DNA from 3 places in the Blastococcus sp. SYSU D00813 genome. Region 3 is predicted to be linked to each of the others. Evidence: predicted binding sites of a transcription regulator. Region 3 holds the regulator's gene; each other region holds the start of a gene.

What was found. The regulator LexA, encoded in region 3, represses DNA repair genes until DNA is damaged. The targets are predictions, from matches to a motif close to TCGAACANNTGTTCGA.
Region 1: the regulator LexA is predicted to act here: its motif matches at 2,665-2,680, upstream of ACI8AX_RS17600 (DUF222 domain-containing protein).
Region 2: the regulator LexA is predicted to act here: its motif matches at 5,959-5,974, upstream of dinB (DNA polymerase IV).

The regions. Positions count from the first base shown of each region.
Region 1 is NZ_JBJGZX010000029.1:18,433-28,571, forward strand. It holds gene ACI8AX_RS17585 (hypothetical protein) at 1-108, shown strand, start outside; gene ACI8AX_RS17590 (hypothetical protein) at 143-1,276, shown strand; gene ACI8AX_RS17595 (cytochrome P450) at 1,286-2,515, opposite strand; gene ACI8AX_RS17600 (DUF222 domain-containing protein) at 2,698-3,915, shown strand; gene ACI8AX_RS17605 (hypothetical protein) at 4,211-4,444, shown strand; gene ACI8AX_RS17610 (hemerythrin domain-containing protein) at 4,967-5,485, opposite strand; gene ACI8AX_RS17615 (hypothetical protein) at 5,771-6,871, shown strand; gene ACI8AX_RS17620 (dihydrofolate reductase family protein) at 6,963-7,604, shown strand; gene ACI8AX_RS17625 (Kelch repeat-containing protein) at 7,669-8,844, shown strand; gene ACI8AX_RS17630 (hypothetical protein) at 8,873-9,088, opposite strand; gene ACI8AX_RS17635 (SIR2 family protein) at 9,145-10,139, opposite strand, start outside.
Region 2 is NZ_JBJGZX010000025.1:27,317-37,455, reverse strand. It holds gene ACI8AX_RS16525 (AAA family ATPase) at 1-128, shown strand, start outside; gene ACI8AX_RS16520 (DUF58 domain-containing protein) at 155-1,471, shown strand; gene ACI8AX_RS16515 (transglutaminase family protein) at 1,468-3,888, shown strand; gene ACI8AX_RS16510 (DUF3040 domain-containing protein) at 4,054-4,455, opposite strand; gene dinB (DNA polymerase IV) at 4,674-5,903, opposite strand; gene ACI8AX_RS16500 (BatC protein) at 6,165-6,530, shown strand; gene ACI8AX_RS16495 (cupin domain-containing protein) at 6,767-7,858, shown strand; gene ACI8AX_RS16490 (sucrase ferredoxin) at 7,821-8,879, shown strand; gene ACI8AX_RS16485 (YdeI/OmpD-associated family protein) at 8,876-9,346, opposite strand; gene ACI8AX_RS16480 (alkaline phosphatase family protein) at 9,410-10,139, opposite strand, start outside.
Region 3 is NZ_JBJGZX010000016.1:42,996-53,134, reverse strand. It holds gene ACI8AX_RS13125 (DUF349 domain-containing protein) at 1-1,513, opposite strand, end outside; gene ACI8AX_RS13120 (hypothetical protein) at 1,554-2,300, shown strand; gene miaA (tRNA (adenosine(37)-N6)-dimethylallyltransferase MiaA) at 2,297-3,226, shown strand; gene dapF (diaminopimelate epimerase) at 3,223-4,110, shown strand; gene ACI8AX_RS13105 (hypothetical protein) at 4,156-4,359, opposite strand; gene hflX (GTPase HflX) at 4,535-6,037, shown strand; gene ACI8AX_RS13095 (phosphatase PAP2 family protein) at 6,127-6,882, shown strand; gene ACI8AX_RS13090 (hypothetical protein) at 6,845-7,960, shown strand; gene lexA (transcriptional repressor LexA) at 7,999-8,775, opposite strand; gene ACI8AX_RS13080 (LysM peptidoglycan-binding domain-containing protein) at 9,344-9,625, shown strand; gene ACI8AX_RS13075 (hypothetical protein) at 9,739-10,139, shown strand, end outside.

The DNA.
Region 1 (10,139 bases), on a different contig from region 3:
CTGTGCGACGGGCAGGCCGGCGCGCTGGCGGTCGAGCCGGACGGGGACGTCGTCGCCGTGTCCGAGTGCGGCTTCGAGGCCCGCCTGTTCGTGCTCGCCCCCCGCTGAGCACGCAGAACACCCCCATCGACCCGAGGACGACATGCGCACCCGCCCCTTCCTGCTCCCGCTGCTCGCCGTCGCGGCCCTCGGGCTGTCCGCGTGCGGCGACGACGCCCGCGCCTTCGCCGTCACCGCCACGGTCGACCTGCCCGCGGGCGGTGACCTGGGCGTCACCGGCGACGCCGAGATCGCCGGCACCGACCCGGACGGCCGGCTGGTCGTCGTGCGGTCCGGCGCCGCCGGCGCGACCGTCACCCTCGTCGCCGGTGACGCCGTCGTGTCGACGACGGAGGTGCCCCTCCCCGACTCGCCGTACGTGACCCTCGTGCGGGAGGGCGAGCTGGTCTTCGGCGAGCTCACCGACGACGGGTTCGTGCTGCACGTCGCCGACCCCGTGACCGGGGAGCCGCTCGGCGACCGGCCGGTGGTCCCCTTCCCCGACCGCGCCGACGTCACGACGCAGGCGGTCGCCACCCCCGACGGGCAGCTGCTGGTCGCGGTGTCGCGGTCGCAGGCCGCGCCCGAGCTGCTGCTGGTCGACCCCGCCACCGGGGCCGTCACCGCCTCGGCGGTCCTCGACCTGAACGGCCTGGTGGACCCCGAGCGGCTGGCCGACTGGTCGCAGTCGGTGGACGTGAAGGGCATCGCCGTCAGCCCCGACGGCGCCTCCTACGCGGTGACCGCGACCGTCTACGACCACGAGGACAGCACGACGACCGGCGTCCTCACCGTCGTCGACGGGCGGCTGGCTCCCGTCACCGCACCGTTCGTCCCGGCGCCGGACTCCGACTGGGGCACCGAGCCCGCGGTCTCCGTCGCCGGGGACGGGACCGCCCACGCCTTCGTCCGGCTGGACGGGGAGCCCGTGCTGGTCGAGGTCGCGCCGGGTGCGGAGGAGGCGGAGACCGTCGCCGAGCTGCGCGACGCCACCTACACCCTCGTCGTCCGCGACGGCGTCGCCTGGGTCGCCCACACCGACGACCCGCTCCGCGTCACCCGCATCGACCTCGGCTCCGGCGAGGCCACCAGCTCCGTGGAGCTGTGCGGGGTGGACGGCCCGGCCCAGCTCGTCCCCGCTGACGACGGCGGCGTGTGGGTCGCCACCTCCTGCGACGACGGGCTCGTCCGGATCGACGCCGACCCGCCGCCGGCGGCGGACGACTCCGAGCGGTGAGCCGGCCGCTCAGCCCGCCACGCGCAGCACCACGCCGCTGGCGGGCCGGGCCGGGATCCGCCGCAGCGAGATCGTGAGGTCCTGCTCGGGGATCTGGGCGTCCAGCCGGGCCAGGCGGACGGCGAGCGCCGAGAGCAGGGCGACGGTGACCTGCTCGCCCGGGCAGCGGTGGTTGGTGCGCGGTTCGCCGCCGCCCTGGGGCACCAGCTCGAAGGCGTCGATCCCGCGGTCGAGGAAGCGCTCGGGACGGAACGCGTAGGGCTCCGGCCACAGCTCGGGGTCGTGGTTGGTGCCCCACAGGTCGAGCAGCACCATCGAGTTGCGCGGGATCCGCTCGCCGTCCCACTCCAGGGCCTGCGGCGCGCGGCCGCCGATGAACGGCGCGAACGGGTAGAAGCGGCGGACCTCGTGCGCCCACGCCTCGGCGAACGCGGGGTCGCCACCGGCGAGGCGCTCCCGGTGCTGCGGCCAGCGGGCCAGCGCGTGGCCGGAGAAGGCCGTGAACCAGGTGATGGCCGTCGTGGGGCGGATGACGTTGAGCAGCTCGACGGCGGCCACGTGCGGGTCGAGGTGCTCGCCGTCGGCGTCGCGGTGGTGGACGACCACGTCGACCACCGACCCGGTGGGCACCTCGCGCCGGCCGGCGCGGACGTCGTCCACCAGGGTGGCCAGCCAGGCCTCGCGCCGGCCGCGTGCGCGGCGGGCCCGCCAGTGCCGCGGGCCGCCGGTGGCGAAGCCGTCGACCATCGCCACCAGGTCGCGGGCGAGCGCCGGCACCTCGTCGTCGGTCACCGGGACGCCGGCCCAGCGGGTGACGGACCCGGCCAGGACCTGCGCGGCCTCGTCGAAGAGCACGATCTCGCGGCCGGCCCAGCCGGCGGCGGCGTCGTCCCAGGCCTGCGTCGTGCGCTCGACCAGCGGGGCGATCCTGTCGCCCGACGGCCCGTCGCCCATCAGCAGCGCGACGAACATGGCCTTGCGCATGCGGTGCATGTCGCCGTCGAGGGTGTGGACGGCGCCCTTGCCGAAGAGCGTGCCCTGGACCGGCTCGGGGATGGCGTGCGAGCGGTGCACGTGCTGCTCGTCGTAGAGGAAGCGCCCGGCGTCGGGCCCCACGATGCCGGTGGCCGGCAGCCCGCCGAGGCGGACGGCGACCGTGCGCCGGCCGCGGGCACGGCGGGCGTCGGGCAGCCAGCCGTACCCCTTGGCGAAGAGCAGCGGGGAGTTCTCGAGACGCATGGTGTCCTGCTGCCCAGGGCGTCGCGCTCTGACACGGACGGGTACCTGTGGACGGCTTGCGCAGACGCCTGTCAAGGGCCTGCGGATGTCTGTGGACAGGCCGTTGACCTGGGGATTCAGGCTGCACCGCCCTCCTCGAGCCAGTAAGATCGAACACACATTCGAAGCGGTCAGGAGGGGTCGTGGGCGAGCTGCAGTCGGCGCTGGACGCCCTTGCCAGCCTGGACCTGGACGGGCTGCCCGACGGCGACCTGCTGGGCCACCTGCACGAGATCATCGTCGCGACCAACCGGCTGGCTGCCCACGCCACCCGGGTGACCCGCCGCGTCGACGTCCGCGCCGCCGTCGAGCACGACGGCGCCCGGACCCCGCAGTCGTGGCTGCGCGGGCACGCGCGGGTCTCCGGCTCCCTGGCGTCGCGGCTGGTCGGCCACGGCCGAGCGCTGGAACACCTGCCCGAGGCGGCCGCGGCGTTCGCCGCCGGGGAGCTCGGCGCCGACCAGGTGGAGGTGATCGCCCAGATCGCCAAGCCGGTCAATATCGACGCGGCCGAGCGGCAGGGCATCGACCTGGCCGAAGTCGAGGCCGCGCTGATGGTGGTGGCCACCCACGGCAGGCACGCCGATCTGCAGTCCGCGGTCGGGCACTACCTGGCCAGACTCGATCCCGACGGACCCGAACCGGACCCGACCGTGGAGCGGTCGGTGTGGCTGGTGCCCCAGCCCGACGGCGGCTGGACCCTCGGCGGCACCCTCGACCCGGTGGGCGGGCAGAAGGTCGCCACCGCCCTGGAATCGATTCAGGCCGCGTCCCGCTGCGCCGGGGACACCCGTACCCGCGCCCAGCGCACCGGCGACGCCCTGGTCCAGCTGGCCGACAACGCGCTGGCCTGCGGTGAGCTGCCGGTGCTGCGCACCGTCAAGCCGCACGTCATCGTCACCCTGCCGCTGAGCGACCTGCTCGACCCCGGCACCGGGCCGGCCGCCGCCGGCACCGGCCTGGGCGCCACGATCTCCGCCGCCGCCGCCCGCTGGCTCGCCTGCGACGCCGGCGTCACCCGCATCGTGCTCGACCCCGACGGCCTCCCCCTTGATGTGGGCCGCACCCAACGCACCGTCCCGGCCCACATCCGCAGAGCCGTCGAGCTGCGTGACCGGCACTGCGTGTTCGCCGGCTGCGAAGCACCGGCCTGGTACTGCGACGTCCACCACCGGCTGCACTGGGCCCTGGGGGGAGCGACCTCCCTGGACAACTCCGCCCTGCTGTGCGAACGCCACCACACCAAGGTCCACCACGGCTTCCGCGTCGAACACGACGACACCGCACCACCCGGACACCGCTGGCGCACCTACCGCCCCGACGGCACCCAGATCCTCATCCACCCACCACTGCGGACCTGACCTGCACAGGCCTGCCCACCCCACGACCGACCCGGCCGCGGGGGTACAGCCGTGCCCGGGCTGACCTGGGCGTCAGCCGTCAGCAGTCGCCCTGGGGGCGGCTTCAGGGACAGATCGGAGTCCTCGTCCGCCGTCAACCAGTAGGGATTCCCGTCGGGGACTGCTGCTCCTGTAGCAGGCTCCTTCTGGTTCCCGCGCTTGATGAGCGCCGACGAAGTAGCCCCGGCCTTGTCCGCAAACCAGGTCCGCAGACGGCGGCGGCAGGGACTGGCCGCTTGCGTGAGAGCGTCTGGCTATGACCGACCTGACGCCCACCGGTTCTTGTTTCTGTGGATGCGGCGGAGCTACGAAGCCGGGCCGCTTTTTCGTGCAGACGCACGACCGTGTCGCCGAGACGGCGGTGATCCGTGAGAAGTACGGGTCGATCGCTGCCTTCGTTGTTGCACACGGCTACGGCCCGGACGCGCCTGTCCCGCCGACCGGGTCAGGCGTCTCGGCTGAAGGTCATCATCTGGTCGGGCGCACCTGACCGGCTGCTACCCACCGACGAGGTGTCCCATAGTGGGCCGCTCGGGGACACATCCGCCGACCGACGGATCGGTGACGTCAGACCGGCCGGTGCGTTCCTGGAAGACGGATCAGCGAGACCTCTTGCCCAACCAGGTCATCGCTCTCCCCGTGGCGGCACTCCGCCAGTTCGCCACGACGGCCGGGGTCATTGCTGCTGAGAGCCTCAGCACGATCAGCCGAAGATGGTCGGCCCGAGGCCTGGCGGAGGGTTTCGCGGAAGGGCGAGGATGTGGTCGTCGCGTCCCTTTCCGCAGCGCCGGCACACCTCATCGCGATGTTGATCCGGCCCCTGGTGCTCGTCGCGAGGATGCGCGTAGACGTAAGAATGGACCCCGAGTCGGCACACCACAGGCTTCTTGGCCATGAGGGACGTTACGTCTTGGGACCTCCCGCCTCCAGAGTCGAAGGCCTCTCGCCCGCTCCTCCATAGGATCCGCGCCGCCGCTCCCGGACTCGCGAAGGGGAATGTGCGGGCGACGTCCTACACGGACGGGTCGCCCTCCGGCACCTCGGTCGCCACCACCTCGGCCACCTCCGCGTCCTCGCCGGAGAGCCCCTCGGCCCGCTCGTGCTCGTCGTGGAAGGCCAGCCAGCGCATCCCGAGGGCCTCGCGCTGTTCGTCGTCGACGGCTTCCTTGAAGGGCGGGAAGAAGTCCGTCTCCTCCTCGGCCATGTGGTCGGCGTTGATCTGCCGTGTGGTGCGCACCGCCTCCCACCACCCGTCGCTGCCGACCTCCTGCTCGCCGACGGCAGCCGCGGCGTGCCGGATCTCGTTGTGGTCGTGCACGCCCTCCGCCGTCTCCTCGCGGCCGTCCGCCTCCTGGGCGAGCAGCGGGTAGAACAACTGCTCCTCCCCCACGGCGTGCACCTCGAGCCTCGTGTGCAGCGCCTCCCACGCGGCCGGGAGCTCGTGGACGGGCAGGTCCTCGAGCGCGGCGAACTCCCGCCGGAAGATCTCGTGCTCGGCCAGCACCAGCCCAGTGATCTCGAAGTCGGACACCGGGACCGCCTACCCGCGTCGACCGCACGCTAGGCGCGGGAGGAGGGGCTCGCCGGAACCGGCAGCCGGTCGGCGGGGCCGACGACCGAGTGGCCCTCGGCGGCGGGCCGGGTGCCGCACGGTGGCCGCCGGACGCGTGCCTGCCGCTCCGAGCAGCGCCTCCGCGCCGTGCGCCGGGCCGATCTCTCCCGCTCCTCCGCGTGACGACGGGGGTGGGGTGCGATAGGACTCCCTCGGTTCGAGAACCGCGGAGGTCCGATGTCTCGTCGGCGTGCCCGTCGCTTCGTGCTGACGTCCTCCGCCTGCGTGCTCGTCCTGGCGTCGGCCTGCGCCGAGGGAGGGAGTGACGCCGGGGATCCTCCCCGGGACGCACCGGTCGACGGCGAGGGGACCTTCACGGTCGAGTGGCCGATCCAGGTCGTCGCGGGCGACGGCCAGGCGTGGGTGCTGACGGGGGTGGAGGACGGCGCCCTCCTCTCCCGGGTCGACGTCACCGGTCGCTCGACCGAGGTGGCCGAGCTGCCCGGGCAGACGCACGACATGGCGCCCTACCGGGACGGCGTCGTCGTGGCCCGCGTCGACTGCGCGGACGACGCGTGCGCGGAGACGGCCACGGAGGTCCTCGTCCTGGACGGCGGGGGTTCGCCCGTCGCCGAGGCGGAGCTCTCCCTCGAACCGGGAGCTCCCGAGCGCAGTGACGGGTCACGGCTGCTCGGCGTCCAGGACGACCTCGTCTGGGTCTCCACGACCTCGGGCCCGATCGCCTACGACCCGCGGAGCGGGGAGACCGTCGCCGAACCCCCATGGCCCGACGGGGTGTTCTGCCTGCTGGACGACGGGCTGTACGCGCTCCCCTCGCTGAGCGGGCTGCTCGGGGTCTCCGGAGGCGGTGGCGAGGAACAGTTCGACGACCCGTACGAGGTCGAGGTCGAACGCTTCGGCGACGAGCGCTGGACGCCGGTCCCGGGCACCCGGCGGACCGTTCCGATGTACCAGCTCTCCCAGACCGAGTGCGTCGGGGGCGCCATCCGCACCGGTCAGCCCGACACCGCGAGCCTGGCCTGGTCCCCCGCCTCGGGCTGGGTGGACGTGGCGCCCTACACGGAGGCCCGCACCATCACGGTGCCGCCCGAGCCCGTCGCCCCGGGCCACGGTGACCAGCGGTACGTCCTGGAGAGCGACGGGTCGATCCGCCGGGTCTTCGCCGCCCCGGACGCACCGCTCAGCGTGGAGACGCTCCAGGTGCCCGCCGACGTCTTCTCCCAGGACCCCACCGACGCGGTCCCGGGACTGACCTTCGACGTGAGCGCGACCGTCGTCGCGGGGTGCCTGCAGCAGCCGAGGGAGCCGGACGGCACCGCCCGGTGCTACATCCGGTCGACCTGAGCACCGCACGGGGCGAGCCGCCACGGGACCGATAAGTCCCGGGGCCGGCGGAGGTCTCCACCGCAGCCGACCGAGCAGACGGAGCGCATCGATGACACGGACACGCATCCACAACCTGTCCATCTCGCTGGACGGGTTCGCCACCGGGGAGGGGCAGTCGGCCGAGGCCCCCTTCGGCCACGCCGGCCACCGGCTGCACGAGTGGATGATCGCCACCCGCTTCGGCGCCCCGATCGTGGGCCGCGAAGGCGGCAGCGCCGGCGCCGACCACGCCTTCGCGCAGCAGCACGAGCCGGGGATCGGCGCCGAGATCATGGGCGCGAACAAGTTCGGCCCGCCGGGCTGGCAGGACGACGCCGACTGGACGGGCTGGTGGGGCGAGAACCCGCCCTTCCACACGCCGACCTTCGTGCTCACCCACCGGCCGCGGCCACCCATCGAGATGGCCGGCGGGACGACCTTCCACTTCCTCGACGCCCCGCCGGCCGAGGCCCTCGACGTGGCCCGCGAGGCGGCCGCCGGCCGGGACGTGCGCATCGGCGGCGGCCCGACCGTCGCCCGCGACTTCATCGCGGCGGGGCTCGTCGACCACATCCACCTGGTCCAGGTGCCGATCGTGCTCGGGCGCGGCGTGCGGCTGTGGGACGGCCTGGAGGCGCTGGAGGCGGGCTACGACGTCGAGGCGGTCTCGACGCCCAGCGGCGTCACCCACCTCACCTTCACCCGGTCCTGACGGCGCCGGGCGAGCAGACACACCTCCGGCGGAACCCGCGGGTGCCGGTGGGCGTCTGAGGGGCATGGCCCCGAGACTCCCCGCCGCGGTGCTCGCCGGCGTCCTCCTCGCGGCGGGCGCGACGGGCTGCTCGGAGCGGGCCGACGCCGAGCCGGCACCGGAGGGTGCCGCCGAGGGGTGGCGGCGGCTGCCCGACGGCCCGCTGAGCCCGCGCACGGACGCCGTCCTCGTCGGGCTGGACGACCGCGTGCTCGTCGTCGGCGGGTGGACGTCCGCGTGCGGGCCGAGCACGGACTGCGACCTCCCGGACGACCCGCTGCTCGCCGACGGCGCGCTCTACGACCCGACCTCCGACTCCTGGCGCACCGTCGCGCCGCCTCCCTTCGGCGTGCGCGAGGCGGGCGGCACCGCCACCGCCGGGCTCGGCGGCACCGCCTACCTGCTCACCGGCTGCGCGACGGGACCGGCCTGCGACGCCCCGGCCAGGCTCCTCGGCTACGACCCGGCCGGCGACCGGTGGACCGACCACGGCACGGTCCCCGGGCCGCAGCGCTCCCTCCGCGTCACCGCGCTCGGCAGCTCGCTCGTCGTGTACACCGACGGCACGGCGCTGGGCCGGGTCCCCGACCTGCTGTTCGACCCCGGGCGTTCGACCTGGACCGAGCTGCCCGCGGACCCGCTGCCGCCCGTCTCCGACCGCTTCGCCGTGCCGGTGGGTGACCAGCTGGTCCTCGCCGGCTCCGCGGTCCTCGACCCGGGCGAGGGACCCCGCGAGCTGCTCGCCCGGTTCGACCCCGCGACCGGCACCTGGACCGCGCTGCCGGACGGGCCGGGCCAGGCGTTCCAGCTGTTCCCGACCGACGACGGCCCGCTGCTGGCCGGGCACTTCGCCGACACCACCTCGGCCTGGCTGCTGGACCCCGGGTCGTGGACGTGGTCCGCGCTGCCCGACCACGGCGGCGTGGCGTACGGCGTCGGCGGCGCGATCGGCCGCGAGCGAGCCACCTACGACGTCCCGTACCTGTACAGCGCGGACCACGGGTCCGCCGTGCTGGACGTCGTCGTCCTCGACGGCGGCACGGGCACCTTCGTGACCGTCCCGCCCATCCCCGGCAGCGGGGAGGTGACCGCCGGCTCCACCACCGCCCTGGGCCGCGACCTCTTCGCCTTCGGAGGTCGCCGGGAGGACGGCGGCGCCCTGGTCGGCGAGGCCTGGCTGTGGACCGCCCCCGGACCCTGAGGTGGCACGACCCGCAGGTGCGGCGGCCCTACGACCCCAGGGCACGCAGGTGCCCGCGGATGCGGGCCCCGCGCTCGCGGTGCTTCGCGGCACGGGCCAGCAACGCCTCCGCCGCACAGCCGGTCTGCGCCGCCGCCTGCTGCTCCAGCCGGACCACCAGGCCGTCGAGCCGGCGCAGGCGCCGGCACAGGTAGACGCGCTCGGCCTCCGACAGCCGGAGGCCCGGTCGCGGGTCGGGCGCCACGCACCCGCTTCCGTCCCGGTCCACCCGGCGGATGCAGGGCCGGACCGCCGGCGAGGTCAGCCGGGGCGCTGCTCCTGCGGCCGGTCGTCGCGCGGCTGGGTCGACTCGTCGCTCGGCGGTCCCTCGTCGGTGCCCGTCGAGCCGCCGTGGCCGAGCCGGCGCAGCAGCGCGGCGACCTCCTCGGCCGCCGACGTCCGCTCCCCCGCGGCCGGCAGCGCGGCCGCGACCCCCTGCAGCGCCTCGGCCAGCTCCCGCTCCTGCTCGTCGAGCAGCCCGCGGTAGGAGGGGTCGAGCAGGTAGCCGGTGGGCGGGGTCGACAGGCAGCCGATCAGGTCCAGCAGCACCTCGAGCCGGCGGGCGGCCTCGGCCGGCGAGGTGTCGGCGCGCGACATCGCCACGGTCGTGACGTCGCGTGCCCACAGCCGGCTGCGGGCCGGGTCCTCGCGCAGGGCCAGCACCGTCCCGGCCCGGCGGCGGGACGGCGCCCCCGGCACCTGCACGGCCCGGCGCACCTGGTGGGCGATCCGGATCAGGTCGTCGTCGAGCATCGACGTGCCGACGAAGAGCACGTGCCGGGTGAGCAGCAGCGAGTGCAGCACGCCGGCCAGCGCGGCGCGGGTGTCGCCGAACTCCAGGTACTCCTCGCGGGTCAGCACGACGCTCTCCGGGTGCGCGGCGTCCCCGTGCAGCTTGAGCAGCCACGGCGCGCCGGGCGTGGGCTCCTCGAACGGCAGCACCGTCAGCGCGCGGCCCACGTCGCCGGCGGCCAGCTCCACCAGCGGGTCGTAGTTGGTGGTCACGAACTCCTGCACCGGCAGGTCGGCGACCAGGGCGTGCGCCAGCGCGTACCGGCCGGGACCGAACCGCTCCTTGACGAACGCCTCCAGCTGGTCGCGGCCGAGCTCGCGCGCCAGCAGCGCCGCCGCGTCCTGCGCCGGCAGCCGCGACAGGCCTGCCCGCAGCTCGTCGTCCAGGCCGGAGCGGGCGGCGAGCTCGTCGAGCAGCTGCTCCCAGGTGGGCAGCCCAGCCGCCGCGCTCACCCCGGCGCCGA
Region 2 (10,139 bases), on a different contig from region 3:
AGGCGCTCGCCGTGCCGGTGCTCGCCCACCGGCTGCTCCTCTCCCCCGACGCCGCCGCCGCCCGGCGCACCGGCGAGCAGGTCGTGAGCGGACTGCTGCGCACCACCCCCGTGCCCCGCGGGCGCTGACCGTGGCGCGGTCACCCGTTCCCGGGGTGCTGTCCTCCCTCACCGTCCGGGGCCGCTGCATGGTCGCCGTGGGCCTGACGCTGCTCGCGCTGGGCGCGCTGCTGGGCGAGCTGCCGCTGGTGCAGGTCGCCGTCTTCGTCCTGGTCCTGCCGCTGCTGTCGGCGCTGGGCGTCGCCCGCCGTCGGTTCCGGCTCTCGACCCGGCGCACCGTGACGCCGCCGCGGGTCCCCCGGGGTGGGCAGGCCGACGTCCTGCTCGAGGTCACGAACGCCGACCGCCGCGCCGGCGGCCTGTGGCTGCTCACCGAGCCGCTGCCGCGGGAGCTCGGGCCGGCCCCCACCTACGTGCTCGAGCGGCTGCCGGCCGGCGGCACCGCCCCGCTGCACTACCGGGTCGCCGGCTCCCGCCGCGGCCGCTACGCCCTGGGTCCGCTGCGGCTGCGGCTGGTCGACCCCTTCGGCCTGGTGACGCGGTCGGTGTCGGGCACCGACACCGGCTCGCTGCTCGTGGTGCCGCGGGTGCGGCCGCTGACCACCGCGGGGCTGACCGGCGGCGAGGGGCGCAACGGCGAGGGCGCACGCCGCTCGATCGCCGTCCAGGGCGAGGACGACGTCAGCACCCGGGCGTACCGGCACGGCGACGACCTGCGCAAGGTGCACTGGCGGGCGACGGCCCGCACCGGCGAGCTGATGGTGCGCCTGGAGGAGCGGCCGTGGCGCTCCTCGGCCACCCTGCTGCTGGACACCCGCACCCGGGCGCACCTGCTCGTCCACGGCGGGGACCCGGGAGCCGGGGACGAGCCCGAGGACAGCCTGGAGTGGGTGGTCGAGGCGGCCGCCAGCATCGGCACCGCGCTGGCGGCCGGCGGCGCCGCGCTCCGGGTGCTCACCGACGCCGGGGAGCTGGCGCCGGCCGACGGCCGCCGCGGGCTGGGGACCGGCGAGCTGCTCGACCGGCTCGCCGTGCTCCAGCCCTCCCGGGGGACCGACCTCGCCGCGGCGGCGGACCTGCTCTCCCGGACCGGCGGGGAGGGCCCGGTGGTCGCCCTGCTGGGCGCCGTCGGGGCCGAGGACGCCGCCCGGCTGGCGCGGGCCCGCTCCGGACCGGGGGCCGACCTGGCCGTGCTGGTCGACGTCGGCGGCTACGCCCCCGCCGGTCCGCGCGGGCGGCGCTCGGCCGCGACCGAGGCGGCCCGCGCCACGCTCGGCCGGCAGCAGGAGGAGGCCACCGCCGTGCTGCGCGACGCCGGCTGGCGCGTAATGGTGGCCCCGGCGGGGCAGCCGGTGGCGGAGGTCTGGGCGTCGCTGATGCGGGCTCCCCGCGGCTCGGGGGTGCCGGCATGAGCGCGCCCGCCGTCCCGGCCGTCGTGCGGCAGGACGCCGGCACCACCCTGGCCGCCGCGGTGGCGACGGCGCTCGGGGCGGCCGCGCTCGCGCCGGTGTTCAGCGCCCGCGACTGGGTGCCCGGTGTGCTCGTCGCGATCGCGACCGTCGCGGTCACCGGCCTGCTCCTGCGCCTGGCCGGCCCGGCGCTGTGGCTGTGGGCCAGCGGGGGGCGGCCGCCGTCCCCGCGCTGGGCGGCCCTCGGCGTGCCGCTGGTGCCGCTGGGTCAGCTGGCCGCCCTCGGCTGCGCGCTGACCGCGCTGTTCGCGTCGGAGCGGGCGCTGCTCGGGGTCCTGCCGACGCCGGCGAGCCTGGCCGACCTCGGCGCGGTGCTCGTCGACGGCAGCGACCAGATCCGCGAGCAGTTCACCCCCGCCGAGCCGCTGGCCGGCCTGCGCGCCCTCACCGCGCTGATGGTCGGGATCCTCGCCGTCGTCGTCGACCTCGTGGCCGTCGGCGGCCGGCAGCCGGCGCTGGCCGCGCTGTCGCTGCTCGTCGTCTTCTGCGTGCCGGTCAGCACCATCGACGGCGGCATCGGCCTGACCGCCGTCGCCCTGCCGGTCGCCGGCCTCGCGCTGCTGCTGTGGGCCGACCAGCACCGGCGGCTGGCGTGGCGGCCGCGGCGCGCCGACGGTCCCCGGCCGGCGACGGGCGCGGTCACCGCCGTCCGCACGGGACTGCTCGCCCTGGCCGCGGCGATGGTCCTGGGGTCGCTGGTGCCCACCCTCGGGGAGGGTGAGTTCGCCGACCGCTGGCGGGCCGGCTCCTCCGGCGGCGGTGGGTCCACCGGAACGTCGCTGGACCCCACGGCCTCGCTGCAGGGCGAGCTGACCCGCGAGGACCCGATCGAGCTGCTGACGGTGGAGGCCGACGTCGACGACCCGGGTTACCTGCGCGCGGTGGCCCTCGACGTCTACGACCCGGGGGTGGGCTGGCGGCTCGACGCGCTGGACGCCGACCTCGCCGTCGACGAGGCCGGCGCGCTGGCCCCGGTGCCCGGCACGACGGAGAGCCGGACCGTGGGCGCGACGGTCACCGTGCTCGACCACGACGACCACTTCCTGCCGGTCCTCTCCTCGCCGCTGGACGTCGAACTGGAGGACGGCGCCGGGGACTGGCGGTTCGACCGCGCCTCGGCGACGGTCTTCGCGCCCGACACCACCACCGGCGAGGGGCTCGCGTACCGGACGGTCGGCGTCGAGCCGCTGCCCACGCCGGAGCAGCTGGCCCGCTCGGAGCCCGTCTCGTCGCGCGAGCCCGTGGCCGAGCTGGCCGCCTCCCCCGCGCTCGACGTGTCCGTCACCACCCTCGTCGCCGAGACGATCCGGGGTGCCGACACCCCCGGCGAGCGCGTCCAGGCCATCTACGCCTTCATGACCGACCCGGCCAACCGCTGGACCTACAGCCTCTCCACCGAGCCCGGGACGACCGGCGACGACCTGGCCGACTTCCTGGTCAACCGGCGCGGGTACTGCGAGCAGTACGCCGGCGCGATGGCCGTCATGGTCCGTGCCGCCGGCGTACCGGCCCGGGTCGTGCTCGGCTACACCCCCGGCATCCCGCAGCCCGACGGCAGCCGGCTGGTCACCAGCAACGACGCGCACGCCTGGGTCGAGGTCTTCTTCGACGGCGTGGGCTGGGTGCCCTACGACCCCACCCCGATCGACGCCGACCGCGCGGTCACGCTGCCCTGGGCGCCGCGGCCCCCGGACCAGGAGGTCGACCCGCGCACCGACCTGCCCACCGCGCCGCTGCCGGCGCCCGCGCCGGCGGCGCCGCCGGTGGCCCCGGGCGTCGAGAGCACCGCGACCGCCGGGGGCGGGACGGACGGCGGCAACGGGCTGGGCACCGCCCTCGCCGTCGCCGGTGGGGTGCTGGGTGCCGCCGCCCTGGCCGCCGCCCCCGCCGCCGTCCGCCTGGTGCAGCGCCGGCGGCGGCTGGCGACCGGGACCGCGACGTCGGCGTGGGACGAGCTCGCCGCCACAGCCCGCGACCTCGGCCTGGCCTGGGACCCGTGGCAGACACCGCGGCAGGTCGCCTCGGCGCTGTCCGAGCAGCTGCCCGGGCAGTCGCCGGCCGGCCGGGGCGCCCACCGCCCGGACGGGGGTCGCTCCCGGGGCGCCCGGGACGCGGTGACGCTGCTCGCGCGCGCGGAGGAGGCGGCCAGCTACGCGCGGCCCGGCAGCGGGCCGGCGCCGGACGAGCTCGCCGACGCGGTGCACACCGCCCGGCGCGGGCTGCTGGCCGCCGCGGCGCTGCCGGCCCGGCTGCGGGCGCTGCTGCTGCCGGCCTCGGTGCCGGGGACCCTCCTGGCCGGGCCCGGCGGCCGGGGCCTGGGCCGGCTCACCGGCGGCCGGTGGCCTCGGCCGGCCTCCTGACCGGCGGGGGCCGCCACCGTCCTCGGGCGTGAGCAGGTCTCACCGGAGGACGGGCGGCGGGACCGGTGCGCCCTCCCGGAGGACGAGCGCGGGACGGGGCGCGCACCCCGGGGACGACGGCAGCCGCCGTCCACGCGGGACGGCGGCTGCCGGGACGACGCTGGGCTACTGGTCGTAGCGGCGGCGGAAGCGCTCCTCGAGCCGGTTCTTCAGCGGCTGGCGCCGGGCCTTGCCGGCGCGCCCGCGACCGGCGGGACCACTCCCGCCGGCAGCCGGGCCGGCCCCCTGCTCGGGGGCCCCGGTGGCCGACCGGTAGTTGAGGACGACGAGCGCCGCACCGGCGAACATCACGACGAAGCCGAGGAAGCCGAGGACGACCCACTGGGCCACCCCCCCGATCAGCATCGCCAGCCCGACGAGCACCAGGAGTGCCCCGAGCTGGAGCTTGCGCCGGGCCTTCAGCCGGCGGTCGCCGGTCCGTACGGAGGAGGCGAACTTGGGATCGTCGTCGACGAGGGCGCGCTCGATCTGCTCCAGCAGTCGCTGCTCGTGCTCGGAGAGCGGCACCGAGACCTCCATGTGGGCGGAGCCAAGGCCGTCGGAGGCTCCCGCCGACGGTGACACCGAGGATACGAGCCGTTTGCGGGGCGCGAAAGGCGAGTCGTCGCCGACCCGCTCCCGATGCCCCACAGATCACTCCCGGGGGTGCCTCGGAGCCTCTCCGGGGGTACCCGCGACGCGGTCGCGGACACCTCGGCAGGCCCCCCGGGGGTGCAGCCGTGGCCTCACCGGTTGGGACGAGCGGAGGGCGTCCGGGGTTCCCGGGGGCCCGGCGTGCCGCGCCCCCCGGCACGCCCCTCCCCCGCGCGGTGCAGCAGCGTCGCCGGGCGCACCGCCCCGGCGCCGAACCGGCGGGCGGCGCGGTCGGCGGCGAGCTCGGCGTCGCGGCGGCCGTGCTCGCGGGCGCCGAGCTCCAGCTGCCGCGGCGCGGAGCCGGCGTCGACCAGCCGCTCGGCGCGCACCCCGACCAGCCGGATCCGCGCCCGGTCCAGCCCGAGGGCGTCGAACAGCGCCCGCGCCGTCTCGTACAGCTCCTGCCCCACGTCGGTGGGCACGTCGAGGGTGCGGCTGCGGGTGATCGTGGTGAAGTCGGCGAACCGGACCTTGATGCTGACCGTGCGCGCCAGCCAGCCCCCGGCCCGCAGCCGGCCGGCGGTGCGCTCGGCCAGGCGGAGCAGCTCCCGGTGGATGACGGCGGGGTCGTCGACGTCGGTGCCGAAGGTCTCCTCGTGGCCGGTGGACTTCTCCGGCTCGTCGGGCACCACCCGGCGGGGATCGCGGCCCCAGGCCAGCTCGTGCAGGTGGCTGCCCGCCGCCTGGCCGACCGCCCGCTGCAGGGTGCGGGCCGGCACGTGCGCCAGGTCGCCGACGGTGCGCAGGCCCAGCCGCAGCAGCACCTCCTCGGTCTTGGCGCCGACGCCCCACAGCGCGCCGACCGGCAGCGGGTGCAGGAAGTCCATGACCTCGGCCGGGCGGACCACCAGCAGCCCGTCCGGCTTGGCGCGGGTGGAGGCGAGCTTGGCGACGAACTTGGTGGGGGCCACGCCCACCGAGCAGGTGATGCCCTGCTCGTCGAAGACCCGCGCCCGCAGGTACTCCCCGATCCCGGCGGCGTCGCCCAGCCGGCGGCCGGCGCCGGAGACGTCGAGGAACGCCTCGTCCATCGACAGCGGCTCGACCAGCGGGGTGATCGACCGGAACAGCGCCATGACCGACCGGGAGACCTCGGCGTAGAGCGCCATGTCCCCCGGCAGCACGGTGGCGGTCGGGCACAGCCGCAGCGCGCGGGCGGTGGGCATGGCGGCGTGCACCCCGTACCGGCGTGCCTCGTAGGTCGCCGAGGTGACCACGCCCCGGTTGCCCTGCCCGCCGACGATCACCGGCGTGCCGGCCAGCTCCGGCCGCCGGCGCACCTCCACGCTGGCGAAGAAGGCGTCCATGTCCACGTGCAGCACCGAGCACCCCGCTGCACGCCCCCCGGCCCGGCCGCCCGTCACGCCGCCCCCTCCCTCGAACGTCTGTTCGACCCGATGGGAGGACAGTACGGCCCCTCCGGGCCCCCCGGCGCGTCGTGCGGCGTGTCGTGTCCGAGCCGTTGCGTGGCCGGCCCCGTGCCGGATCTCCGCTGGTCGAGGCGGGTGTGTGAGAGCAGGATGATCGAGGTAAGGGACGCTCGGCGGGCCGCCGTCCGGTGGCCCACGACCGATGGGAGCAGCATGGCGCTCGACGACGACGACATGACCAGCGTGGCCGACGGCGGTGCGGACGGCGGTGCGGACGGCGGGGCCGACGGCGGTGCGGACGGCGGCGCGGACGGCGGTGCCGACGGCGGTGCCGACGGCGGTGCCGACGGCGGTGCCGACGGCGGCGCGGGTCACGGCCCGGCTGACGGTGGCGCCGGGGGCGGCGGCAGCGACGGCGGGGCCGACGGCGGCGCGGACAGCGGCGCGGGCGACGGCGGTGCCGACGGTGGCGCCGACAGCGGCGCCGGTCACGGGCCGGCCGACGGCGGGGCGGCCGGGAGCGGCTCCGACGGCGGTGCGGACGGCGGGGCCGACGGCGGCGCGGACGGTTCGGCCTGAGCCAGCACGACACCGGTGCGGGCCGGCCGGTCCCCGACCGGCCGGCCCTGCGCCGGTGCACCACCCTCGACCCCGAGGTCTTCGCCGCCGAGCACTGGGCCCGCCGGCCGCTGCTCACCCGCGCCGCCGACAGCGGGGCCGACTTCTCCGACCTGCTCGACCTCGCCGCCGTCGACGAGCTGCTGTCGCGGCGGGGTCTGCGGACCCCGTTCCTGCGCATCGCCAAGGACGGCGCCGTGGTCGACGCGGCGCGCTTCACGACCTCCGGTGGCGCCGGCGCCGAGGTCGCCGACCAGGTCTCCTCCGACTCCGTGCTGCGGCTGTTCGCCGAGGGCAGCACCGTCGTCCTGCAGGGGCTGCACCGGCTCTGGCCGCCGCTGGTCGAGTTCGCCGACCAGCTGGCCGCCGACCTGGGCCACCCGACGCAGGTCAACGCCTACGTGACCCCGCCGTCGTCGCGCGGCTTCTCCGCGCACTACGACGTGCACGACGTCTTCGTGCTGCAGGTCGCCGGCGAGAAGCACTGGCGCATCCACGCGCCGGTGCACCCCGACCCGCTGCGCAGCCAGCCGTGGACCGACCGCCGCGACGCGGTCGCCGCCGCCGCGGAGGGGGAGCCGGTGATCGACGCCGTGCTGCGCCCCGGCGACGTCCTGTACCTGCCCCGCGGCTACCTGCACTCGGCGACCGCGCTGGGCGAGATCAGCGCGCACCTGACCGTCGGCGTCCACCCCGTGACCCGGTGGGGCGCGGCCGAGGCGGCACTGGACGTCGTCCGGGAACTGGCCGCGGCGGACCCGGAGCTGCGCCGCTCGCTGCCCCTGGGCGTCGACCTGGCCGACCCGTCGGCCGCCGCCGGCGACGTGGCCGCCGTCCTCACCGGCCTGCGCGACTGGCTGGACCGGGTGGACCCGGCCGAGGTGGCCGACCGGCTGCGCAGCCGCACGTGGGCGCAGGTGCGCCCCGAGCCCGTCTCCCCCCTGGCCCAGGCGACGGCCGCGGCCGCGCTGTCGCCGGACACGGTGCTGAGCCTGCGCCGGCGGCTGCGCTGCCAGCTGCGCGAGCCGGCCGACGGCCGGGTGGTGCTCGTCGGCGGCCGCCGCCGGCACGACTTCCCCGCCGTCGCCGCCCCCGCGCTGGCCGCCCTGCTCGCGACGGGTGAGCTGAAGGTCGCCGACCTGCCGGGGCTCGATCCCGCCGACCAGCTGACGCTGGCGCGGCGGCTGGTCACCGAGTCGATCGCCGTCGTCCCGCACGCCGTGCTCCCCGGGGCCCGGGACGCAGGGCACGATGGGGCACGTGACGGCGACTCCGGGACGGGACGGTGACCCGGCCGCCGTCCCGAACGTGACCGCCGGACCGCCCGGGCAGGGCCCGCCCGCCGCCGCCCGGCCGCCGGCGAACCGGCCGGCCGGGAAGCTGAGCGACGAGCGGTGCTCGGTGCGGGCCCTCGAGCGCGGCGACTCCCCCACCGCCACCGCCGCTCCGGCACAGCGCTGGGTGCTGGTGGAGCAGCCGGGCCCCTGGGGCCGCGACGCGCTCGGCCAGTCGCGGATCGACCCGGTGGCGGCCGGCCGGCTGGCCCGGCGGGCCCGCGCCGAGAACGTCCGGGTGCTGCTCATCCGCCGGCCCGACGCGCGGGCCGGCGAGTCCGGGCGGCGCTGGGCGTACGTCGACGGCCGCCCGGGCCGCCAGGGCGCCTGGTGGTCGGTGCGCGAGTCGGACGAGGAGATCGCCGACGCGCCGTGGGACGGCAGCGTCGGCGAGCGCCGGGACGAGCTGACGTACCTCGTGTGCGCCCACGGTGGGCACGACGCGTGCTGCGCGCTGCGCGGGCGGCCGGTGGCCCGCGGGCTGCTCGCCGCCGGCGCCGACGTGTGGGAGTGCAGCCACCTGGGCGGGGACCGGTTCGCCGCCAACGTCGTCGTCCTGCCGCTGGGCGTCTACTACGGCCGGGTGCCCGGCGACGGGACGGAGCTGCTCGCCGCGCACGAGAAGGAGCAGGTGGCGCTGCCGTTCCTGCGCGGCCGCGCCGGGCTGGCCCCGGCGGTGCAGGCCGCGCAGCACCACGCGCGCGCCGAGCTGGGCCTGCTCGGGGTCGACGACCTGCCCGCCCGGCGGGCCACCCGGCTGACCCCGGCCGGGCAGCCGGTGGAGCACTGGGAGGTGGTGCTGGCCGGGGCGGACGGCGACGTCGTCGTCGATCTGGAGTGCCGGCCGAGCGACGAGGCGTTCCGGCTCACCTGCTCGGCCACGCACGACGCGCACGCGCGCGTGTGGGAGGTCCTGTCGACGGCGGTGACCTCCGGCGGCCGGACGGTGACCTCGACGCAGCGCCGCCGCCTCTAGCGCTGCCTGCCCTCCCGGAAGAGCGCGACGGCCTTCTCGACGCGCCGCTGCCGGGTCTCCGGCGTCTTGGCGCCGGTGACGTTGTCGCAGTGGTAGCGCTGCAGGCTGTTGGACAGCCCGGCGAAGAAGGCGCCGGCGGTCTCGTCGGCGGCCAGCGCCGCGGCGAGGTCCTCGGGGACGACGACCTCGCGCGGGGTGTCGGCGACGGTCAGCGTGACGGTCACCGGGTCGCCGCCGGCCAGGCCCGTGGCCTTCCGCACGGCGGCGCTGACGCTGACCATCGCCCGGCCGCCCATGACCCCCACCGTGGTGCGGTACTCGTAGCCGTCCAGGTCGACCAGCACCGGCGGCCGCTTCCCGGCGCCCAGCTCGGTGATCAGCTCGGCGGGCACCTCGATGCCGGTGTTGTTGCCGACCGCGGTCACGGTGGTCTGGAAGGTCACGCTCTTCGGCGCGGTCGCGGTCATCGGTGCTCCTCGTCGGCGGGACGGTCTGCGGGGCAGACGGCGGCGCGCCCCGGGAATCATCGGTCAGCCCAGCGCCCGCCCCCGGGCCAGCAGCAGCGGGATCGCCAGCTCGGTCCCGGTCAGCGAGCCGTGGTAGGCGACCAGCCTGCTGGGCCCGGGCTCGCTGCGGGACGCGGTGAGGGCCCAGCTGCCGCGGGCCAGCGCGACGACGTCGCCGACGCGTCCGGCCACCGCGTCGTCCACCGGACCGAACACCCCGGTGGCGAACGCCTCCTCCCGCGAGGCCACCCAGGCGCGGTGCCCGAGGACCTCGCGCCAGCGCTGGACCAGCTCGCCGGCGGCGCCGGGGACGGCGTGCACGTAGCGGGCGCGCGGCTCCCCGGCCAGCAGCCGGACGCCGTCGAGCAGGTCGGGCTCGTCGTCGAGGTCCAGCCGGGTGTGCGCGGGGACGTCGAGCATGCCGTGGTCGGCGGTGACCAGGAGCGCGGCGTCGTCGGGGAGGCCCGCGACGACCTGCTCGACCAGCCGGTCGACGAGCACGAGCTGCGCGCGCCAGCTCGCCGAGTCGACCCCGCGGACGTGGCCGGTGAGGTCGAGCTCGGGGGTGTAGCCGTAGGCGAGGGTGCGCGGCCCGGCGGCCAGCGCCTGCAGCAGGCCGGCGACGAGGTCGCCGGCGCCGACGGTGCCGGAGTAGGCCGAACCGCGGTAGGCCGCGTCGGACAGGCCGGAGCCGCGGTAGAGGTAGGGCGCCACGGTGGTGACCGCGACGCCGGCGTCGGCGGCCTGCTCGAAC
Region 3 (10,139 bases):
AGACCCGGCGGGCGTCACCGGACGCCTCGGCCTTCGCCAGCTGCTCCTCGGCCTTGGTCACGGCCGCGCGCATCGAGGTCACCATCGGGTTCTCCGGGGCGGTGCGCACCCGGCCGGCGTCGGCCGCGCCGCGGACGCGCTGCTCGACCGCCTGCATCCGGTCCTCGAGCGCCCGCATGGCGTTGCGCGGCACGTGGCCGATGGCGTCGTAGCGCTCCTGCAGCTTGCGCAGGGCGTTCTGCGCGCCGCGCAGGTCCTTGCTCGGGTCGAGCTTCTCGGCCTCGCCGAGGATCTCCTCCTTGGCCTGCTGGTTGGCCAGCTCCTCGCTGTTGCGGGCCTTGTCCGACTCGGCGCGGGCGGCGAAGAAGACGTCCTGGGCCGCGCGGAACTGCTTCCACAGGTCGTCGTCGCCGTCGCGGCCGGTGCGCGGCACGGCCTTCCAGCGGTCCATGAGCGACCGCATCGCCGCGCTGGTCGGGCCCCACTCGGTGGACGTCGACAGCCGCTGCGCCTCGGCGATCAGCTCCTGCTTGGCCGCGCGGGCCTCCCCGCGCTGCGCGTCGAGGGCGGCGAAGTGCGCCCCGCGGCGCCGGCCGAACGCGTCACGGGCGGCGGCGAAGCGCTGCCACAGCGCCTCGTCGGTCTTGCGGTCGATGCCGCGGATCGTCTTCCACTCCTCGACGATCGCCTTGAGCCGGTCGCCGGCGGCCTTCCACGCGGTGGACTCGGCGGCGATCTGCTCGGCTTCGGCGGCCAGCGCCTCCTTGCGCGCGATCTGCGCGGCTCGGTGGGCCGCCTTCTCCGCGCGCGACTCGGCGGCCGCGGAGTCGGCCGTCTCCACCATGGCCCGGGCCCGGGCGGCCAGGCCGTCGAGGTCGCCGACCGCGGTCGCGGTGGGGATCTGGTCGGCCAGCGCCTGCGCCTTGCTCTTGATCTCGCCGGGGTTGCCGGTGTGCGCCCGGAGCCGGGCCTCGAGCAGGGAGACCTCGGTGGCCAGGTCGTCGTAGCGGCGCCCGAAGTGGGCGAGTCCGGCCGCGGGGTCGCCGGCCTGCCAGGAGCCGACGGCGCGCTCGCCGTCGGCGGTGCGCACGTAGACCGTGCCGTCGTCGTCCACCCGGCCCCAGGCGGCGGGGTCCGACGCCGGCGCCGTGGCCGGCTCGCCGGCGTGGTGCGCGGGGAGGCTGGCCGGCGCGGGAGGCGCGGCGACGGCGGCCGCCGCCTCCTCGGGCAGCGGGCCCGGGACCACCGGCTCGACGACCGGCTCGACGACCGGCTCGACGACCGGCTCGGCGACCGGCTCGGCCGCCGGTCCGGCGGCCGCCTCCGGAGCCGACTCCGCGGTCGGGTCGGCCAGCACCGCGTCCGCGGGGGTCGGCGCCGCCGGGGTCCCGGCCTCGGGCGCGACGGCCTCCGAGCCGGCCTCCGAGGCGGCCGGCGACACGGACGGGGACGCCGCCTCGTCGGGGGTGGGGACCTGCTGCGAACCGTCTACGGGGCTCTCCGTGCTCGACACGCACCGCAGTGTCCCACGTCGCATCGGCGACACTGCTGCCGTGACGACTGAACAGGCCGGACACGCCGCCGGGTCCGCCCACGGGGCCGCCGGCGGGGTCTCCGCCGCGCCGTTGTCGATCGCCTTCTGCCCCTGCCCGCCGCTGCTGCACCCCGCGGTCGAGGGCCGCCCGGCGGAGGAGACGACGGCCCTGCGCCGCGCCTGCGCGGAGGCCGTCGAGGCGCTGCTCGCGGACGGGCCGCAGGCCGTCGTCGTCGTCGGTCCCGGGGTCGCCGGGCGCCACGGCCCCGGCGACGCCGGGGACCTGCGCGGGGTGGGCGTCGACGTGGAGGTGCCGTTCGCCGGCGGCGTGCGGCCCGGGGGACGCCGGACCCCCGTGGCCCTCACCCTCGGCGCCTGGCTGCTCGACCAGGCGGGGTACGCCGGGCTGCGTCTGGGCGTCGGCCCGGCCGACCTCGCCGACGCCCTCCGCGACCTCGCCGACGGCACCGTCGGGGTGCTCGCCCTCGGCGACGGGTCGGCGCGGCGCAGCGTCAAGGCCCCGGGGTACCTGGACGACGCGGCGGCCCCCTTCGACGCCGCCGTCGCCGCCGCCCTGGCCGCGGGCGACGCCCCGGCGCTGGCCGCCCTCGACGCCGCCGAGGGGGAGCGCCTCCTCGCCGCCGGGGTCCCGGTGTGGCGGGCCGTCGGCGCCGCCGTCACCGGCCGGACGGTGACCGCGCGGCTCCGCCACGACGCCGCGCCCCTCGGGGTCGGCTACCTGGTGGCCTCCTGGACGGCCCGGTGACCTCTCCGGCGGCGCCGCCGGTGGTCGCCGTGGTGGGTCCCACGGCCACGGGCAAGACGGCGCTGGCCGTGGCGCTGGCGCAGCGGCTCGGCGGCGAGGTGGTCAACGCCGACTCGATGCAGCTCTACCGCGGCATGGACATCGGCACCGCCAAGCCCGACGCCGCCGAGCGCGGGGGAGTGCCGCACCACCTGCTGGACCTGTGGCACGTGCGGCAGCCGGCGTCGGTCGCCGAGTACCGGGACCGGGCCCGCGCCGAGGTCGACCGCCTCCGCGCGGCCGGCGTGCTGCCGCTGCTCGTCGGCGGGTCGGGCCTCTACGTGCGCGCCGTCCTGGACGAGCTGGACTTCCCCGGCACGGACCCGCAGGTGCGCGCCCGGCTGGAGGCCGAGCTGGCCGAGGTGGGCCCGGCCGCCCTGCACGCCCGCCTGGCCGCCGTGGACCCGGCCGCGGCCGCCGCGGTGCTGCCCGGCAACGGCCGGCGGATCGTCCGCGCGCTGGAGGTCGTGGAGCTGACCGGCGGCCCGTTCCGCGCCTCGCTGCCCGAGCCGCGGCCGCACTACCCCGCCGTCGTCGTCGGCCTCGACCGCGAGCCGGCGGAGCTGGACGAGCGCGTCGCCCGGCGCGTGGACCGCATGTGGGCCGCGGGCTTCGTCGCCGAGGTCGAGGCGCTGGCCGCCGACGGGCTGCGCGAGGGACCGACGGCGTCGCGGGCGCTGGGCTACGCCCAGGTGCTGGCCCAGCTGGACGGCGAGCTGTCGGCGGAGGAGGCCCGGGAGCGCACCGTCGTCACCACCCGGCGGTTCGTCCGCCGCCAGCGCTCCTGGTTCCGCCGTGACGCCGCCACCACCTGGTTCGACGCGGGCCGGCCCGACCTGGCCGACGCCGTCGCCGGGCTGATCACCGGCCGTACCCTCGGACCGTGAGCACGCACGACCGCGTCCTGGTGGGGCACGGCACGGAGAACGACTTCGTCGTCCTTCCCGACCCCGACGGCACCCGGTGGCCGGAGGACCGGCTGGACGCCGCCATGGTGCGCCGGCTGTGCGACCGCCGCGCCGGCCTCGGCGGGGACGGCGTGCTCCGGGTGGTGCGCAGCGCGCACGTGCCCGACGCCGCGGCGGTGCTCGGTGCCGACCTCGACCGCTGCGAGTGGTTCATGGACCACCGCAACGCCGACGGGTCGCTGGCCGAGATGTGCGGCAACGGCGTGCGGCTGTTCCTCCACGTGCTGGTCAGCGAGGGCCTGCTGGACCGTGCCGCGTGCGGCGACGGCGTGTGGATCGGCACCCGCGGCGGTCCGCGGCGGGTGGGCGCGGGTGCCGACGGCACCTACTGGGTCGACATGGGTCCGGCGCGGGAGTTCGGCCGCGGTTCGGCCGAGGTGGACGGGCAGCGCTTCGACGGGCTGGCGGTGTCGATGGGCAACCCGCACCTGGCCTGCCTGACCGACGCCGACCTCGACGCGCTCGACCTCACCGGACAGCCGCGGTTCGACCCCGCGCTGTTCCCCGACGGCGTCAACGTCGAGCTCGTGACCGTGCTGCGCGAGGCGGCGGAGGGTGCCGACGCGCACGTCCGGCTGCGGGTGCACGAGCGCGGGGTGGGGGAGACGCGGTCCTGCGGCACGGGCGCGTGCGCCGCGGCCTACGCAGCCCTGGTGGCCGGCGGCGCGACCGCCGGGACCGTCGTGGTCGACGTCCCCGGCGGCCGGCTGACCGTCGACGTCGGGGCCGGCACCACCGTGCTGCGGGGCCCGGCCGTCGTCGTCGCCACCGGTGAGCTCACCCGGGAGTGGCTCGGCTCCTGACCCGGCTCCCGACCCGGCTCCCGACCCGGCTCCCGACCCGGACGGTCAGGGCCGGTCGGGGGTGTCCGCCCGGGTCTCCGGCTCGTCGGTGGGGGCCTCGGGCTTGTCGCCCGGACCCACGTTGCCGGTGCCCCGCGGCGCGCCGCGGCCGGTGTCCTGGTCCGCGCCCCCGAAGAGGTTGCGCGGCGGGTCGAGCCCGGCCGGGTCGCGGCCCGGGTCCTCGATCCCCTCGCTGCTGCTCGTGCTCACGGGTGCCTCCTCGTCATCGGCGTCCCTCTGCTCTTGCCGGGACGGCCCTACCCCCGCCGAGGCGGGATGCATGCGGGCCCCGCCGGTGTTGTACCCGGCGATGACACGAGCAGTGATCTCCACGGAAGAGACAACTCAGGTGCCCCGGCGAGAGGGGCGTGCCACGCTGGACGCGATGACGACCGCACAGAACCGCGCCGTGCTCGCCGGCGCCCAGGACCGGGCCGAGCGGGCGGCCGGCGCCGCCGCGCCCGCCGAGGAGGCCGTGCGCCCCGCGCCGGCCGGCCAGTGGGACGAGCCCGACGACACCACCGGCAGCTACGACCTCGAGCAGCGCGGGGCCCTGCGCCGCGTCGCCGGCCTGTCGACCGAGCTGGCCGACGTCACCGAGGTCGAGTACCGGCAGCTGCGCCTCGAGCGCGTCGTGCTGGTCGGGGTGTGGACCGAGGGCACGCAGGCCGACGCCGACCGCTCGCTCGCCGAGCTCGCGGCCCTGGCCGAGACGGCCGGCTCGCAGGTGCTCGAGGCCGTGAGCCAGCGGCGGCAGACCCCCGACGCCGGCACCTACGTGGGCTCGGGCAAGGCCGCCGAGATCCGCGACATCGTCGCCTCGACCGGCGCCGACACCGTCATCTGCGACGGCGAGCTGACCCCGGGCCAGCTCAACGCGCTGGAGAAGATCCTCAAGGTCAAGGTCGTCGACCGGACGGCGCTGATCCTGGACATCTTCGCCCAGCACGCGAGCAGCCGGGAGGGCAAGGCGCAGGTCGAGCTCGCGCAGATGCAGTACATGCTGCCCCGGCTGCGCGGCTGGGGTGAGTCGATGTCCCGGCAGGCCGGTGGCCGCGTCGCCGGAGGTGGCGGCATCGGGACGCGTGGTCCCGGTGAGACCAAGATCGAGACCGACCGGCGGCGGATCCGCTCGCGGATGAGCAAGTTGCGCCGCGAGATCGCCGGCATGGCGACCGCCCGGCAGACGCAGCGCTCCAGCCGCGGTCGCAACGCCGTCCCGAGCGTGGCCATCGCCGGCTACACCAACGCGGGCAAGTCCAGCTTGCTCAACCGGCTCACCGGTGCCGGCGTGCTGGTCGAGAACGCGCTGTTCGCCACCCTCGACCCGACGGTCCGCCGTGCGCAGACCGAGGAGGGGCGCGAGTACACGCTCACCGACACCGTCGGCTTCGTGCGGCACCTGCCGCACCAGCTGGTCGACGCGTTCCGGTCGACGCTGGAGGAGGTGGCCGCCGCCGACCTGCTGCTGCACGTCGTCGACGGCTCCGACCCCGACCCGCTCGGCCAGATCGACGCGGTCCACGTCGTGCTCCAGGAGATCGACGCCTCGTCGGTCCCCGAGCTCATCGTCGTCAACAAGGTCGACGCGATGAGCGAGGAGGACGTGCTGACCCTCCGCCAGGCGCTGCCCGGCGCGGTGTGGGTCTCGGCCCGCACCGGGGAGGGCCTCGACCGGCTGCGGGACGTCGTGGCCGCGCGGCTGCCGCACCCCGACATCGAGGTGGACGTGCTGGTGCCCTACGACCGCGGTGACCTGGTCGCCCGGGTGCACCGGGACGGCGAGGTGCTCAGCGAGAGCCACGACGCCGGCGGTACCCGGCTGTCCGCGCGGGTCGACGGCGCCCTGGCCGCGGCCCTCGGCGAGTTCGCCGTCCCGGTCGCCTGACCGGGTCCTCCGACCGGGCCTCGGCGGGCGCGGCGCCGCACCCGCCCCGCCGAGGTCACGATCGGGTCACGGCCCGGTACCGTGACCCGGTGACCAGTGGCGTGGTGCGGCGCTCCCTCCCGGCCATGCTCCGGCGGCCGGCGGCCGAGCACCCTCCGGTGGTGTCGGCCGGCCGGCCGACGTGGTGGGCCGTGCTCATCGCACTCGCCGTCGGCACCCTGGTCACCGTCGACCTCCTCGCGCACGGGCTGACCGAGCGTGTCGACCACTGGGTCTCCGACCAGGTGTCGGAGTGGGGGCTGCGCGACTCGGCGGCCTACCAGCCGCTGTGGGTGGTCACCCAGATCGGCGGACGCGCCACGATGCTGCTGGTCCTGGCCTGCCTCATCGGCTGGCTCGCCGGCCGGCACCGGACGATCCTTCCGCTGCTGCGGATCGTGCTCGCACTCGTGCTGCTGAGCGTGGTCGTCTACCAGTTCAAGTGGGGGATCGGGCGGACGGCGCCGGCCTTCCCCGGTGGTGAGTACCTGCACCACCCGGACGGCGAGTCCTACCCCTCCGGCCACGTCGCCAACGCCGTCCTGCTGTGGGGCGTGGCGCGCTGGCAGGCGGTCGAGTTCGGCCTGCCGCCGCGGGCGCAGCGGGTGCTCTGGTTCCTCGCGGTGGTCGGGCCGGTGCTGTGCAGCCTGGCGATGATCGTCCTGGACTTCCACTGGGTCAGCGACGCGATCGCCGGTGCCGCCGTCGGCGTGGTGCTGCTGGGCGTGGTTCACGCGGTCGACGCACTCGTCCTGTCACGCTGGGTGCGTGCCGACTCGCGCCGACCGGGCCCCGCGTCGCCGTGACCGCCGGGGCCCGGCGCGGGGCGCCTCCCTCGCACGCGCCGGCCTGACCGGCTCGGCCCTGCTGGCCGGTCTCGCCCTCTCGCTGGTCGCCGCGTCCCCGGCACAGGCCGAGGAGGCCGCCCCGGCGACTCCGCAGTGCGACATCACCGACCCGCGGCTCACCGAGCTCTCCGGGCTGGTGGTCGGCAGCGACGGCACCATGCTGGCCATCAACGACGGCGGCGATCTCGTCCAGGTGTTCGTCCTCGACCCCGCCTGCGAGGTGACCCGGGTGCACGAGGCCGGCGTGGACCCCTTCGACCCCGAGGACCTCGCCGTCGGGCCGGACGGCACGGTGTGGCTGGCCGACACCGGCGACAACACCGGCACGCGCGAGACCGTCGCGCTCATCGCGCTGCGCCCGGACGGCTCCACCGCCGTGCACCGGCTCACCTACCCCGACGGGCCGCACGACGCCGAGGCGCTGCTGCTGGCCCCCGACGGCACGCCCTACGTGGTGACCAAGGAGGTGCTCGGCTCCAGCGACGTCTTCCGGCCGGTCGCCGCGCTGGAGCCCAACGGCACCGTCGGGCTCGTCGAGGTCGCCTCCGTGGACCTCACCCTGACCGGCACCCCGGGTGGCCCGGTGGGCCGGGCCGGTCAGCTGCTGGTGACCGGGGGCGCCGTCGCGGCCGACGGGCACGCCCTGGCGCTGCGGACCTACACCGACGCCTACGTGTGGCCGCTGGCCGGCTCGGACGTGGCCGCCGCGCTCGCCGCCGAGCCGGTGCGCGTGGCCCTGCCGGAGTCCCCGCAGGGCGAGGCGATTAGCTTCTCCGCCGACGGGACCTCGCTGGTCGTGGCGAGCGAGGGGCTGCCCAGCACGGTCAGCGTCGTCCCGGTGCCGACGGTGACCGCGCCCGCCGGCGCGACCGGTGCGCCGGACGGCTCCCTGACCGACGTCCTCACCGAGACCGAGGAGGGCGTCTCCCCGGTGACCGCCGCGCTGGTGGCCGCGGCCCTGGCCACCCTGCTCCTCTGGCTGCTGGGACGTCGGCGCCGCGGGAGCGCGCCGCCGGGCGGGGCTCCGCGCGCCTGACCCCGTCCCGGGACGGGCCCGCGCCCGGGGGCGCCGGGTCAGACCCGGCGCAGCACCGTCACGACGCGACCGAGCACGGTCGCGTCGTCGCCGGGGATGGGCTCGTAGGCGGGGTTGTGGGGCAGCAGCCACACGTGCCCGTCCTTGCGCTTGTAGGTCTTCACGGTCGCCTCGCCGTCGATCATCGCGGCGACGATCTCGCCGTTCTCGGCCGTGGGCTGCTGACGGACGACGACCCAGTCGCCGTCGCAGATCGCCGCCTCGACCATCGAGTCACCGGTGACCTTGAGCATGAAGAGCGTGCCCTCGCCGACGAGCTCGCGGGGCAGCGGGAAGACGTCCTCCACCGCCTGCTCGGCGAGCACCGGGCCACCGGCGGCGATCCGGCCCACGAGCGGCACGTAGGTGGGCGCCGGGCTGGCGGAGTCCTCGGCGACCGGCGGGGGCGGCGCGGTGGCGCCGGCGGCCGCGAGCTCGCCGGGGAGCCGGACGTCGAGCGCGCGGGGGCGGTTGGGATCGCGCCGCAACCAGCCCTTCTTCTGCAGCACCGAGAGCTGGTGGGCCACCGAGGAGGCCGAGGACAGGCCGACGGCCTCACCGATCTCGCGCACCGAGGGCGGGTAGCCGCGACGGTCGATCGAGTCGCGGATGACCTCGAGGACGCGCCGCTGGCGCTGGGTCAGGCCGTCGCCGGCCTCGCCCCGGTCCGGGAAGGTCCGGACCTCCGCCGTGGGCGCCGGCGTCGAGCCGGTCGCCGTGCCGCCCGCGCGGCGCGACCCGCCGCGTCCCCCCGACGTCCCGCTGGTGCCCGCCACGTCTCCTCCTCGCCGGCCGCGTGCCGCGGCTCGTCCGTCCACCCCGCTCACCCCGGCCGTGGTCCTCGCCCGGCCGGTGCCGGAGGTGCACCTGCGTCTCGCAGCACAGACCGTAGCGCGTCGGGCACCGGTCCTCAAACACATGTTCGAACTGCTCCGTGTCGGGATCGCTCTTGTCGGCGGCGTGCGGTAGACATCGCACAGACGTTCGATTCGAACGGCTGTTCGACCAGTCGCCGGGGTCCGGCGGCCGTCGTGGAGGAGGCGCGAGGTGGCGGGCACGGTGCGGGGCGCGGGCGGTTGCGGGGGGCCGGCGGGCGGGGTGGCGGGCTCGGCGCCCGGTGGGTGGGGGAGCACGGGGCCGTGGGTCGCCGGTCCCGTCCGTCCGGCCGGGGAGCGGGCCGGTGCCCGCCAGGCCGTGCGGCCGGCCGGGCCGCCGGCGGGCGCCCCGCCGCTGCGGCGCGACGTGGTGCGCCCCGGCGCGCGACCGGTGCCGGCCGCCGCCGCGCCGCGCCGGAGCCGGGTCCGGTCGGGCCACCCGGCGCGGGCCGTCGCGGGCGGGGGGCCGGTGCGGCTGACCCGCCGGGGCCGGGTCGTCCTCGCCGCGCTGGGGGTCGCGGTCGCCGCGCTGGCGCTGCTCGCGCTGTCCGCGGTCGTCGGCGGCGGGGAGGAGCTGGAGCTGGCCGGGGGCAGCAGCGTCGTCGTGCAGCCGGGCGACACCGTCTGGTCGATCGCGGCGGGCGTGGCCGACCCGGGGGAGGACGTGCGGGCCGTCGTCGACGCGATCGAGCGGCTCAACGACCTGGAGGGCGCCGTGGTCGTCCCCGGGCAGGTGCTCGAGGTCCCGTGAGCCGGTCGGCCGGCTGTACCCGTGGGGTCGACGAATCTGCCGCCCATCTTCGTCAACCCCTGGGGCGCTGCGGTCCGCCGGGAGCCGGGGTGCGCCGACCTACCGTTCCCGACGTGCCAGTGGACAAGCGCGGCCGAGCAGTGGCCTCCATCGCCCAGCCCCTCGAGGCCGAGGTCCTCGCCGACGGGTCGTGGTGGCCCGGCGCGGTCCTCGGGTGGCGTCACGACGAGGCGGGCGTCTGCCAGGCGGAGGTGCGCGTCGTCGTGGCCGGGGCCGAGCGGGTGCGGTGGGTCGACCTCACCGCCGTCCGCCTCCCGCAGGGCCCCGGCGGGGCCGGCGCCTCCGTCCCGCCCGCCCGTGAGCCGGCCGCGGAGACGGTCGTGATGAGTCGCGCGGACCTGCGCGAGCTCATGGCCACCGGCCTCCCCGCGCGGCCCGTCCGGCGCCGCCGGCACGCCAGCGACCTGACCGCCGAGCTGCCCGCGGTGCGCTGCGCCGAGGGTGTCGCCGGCGC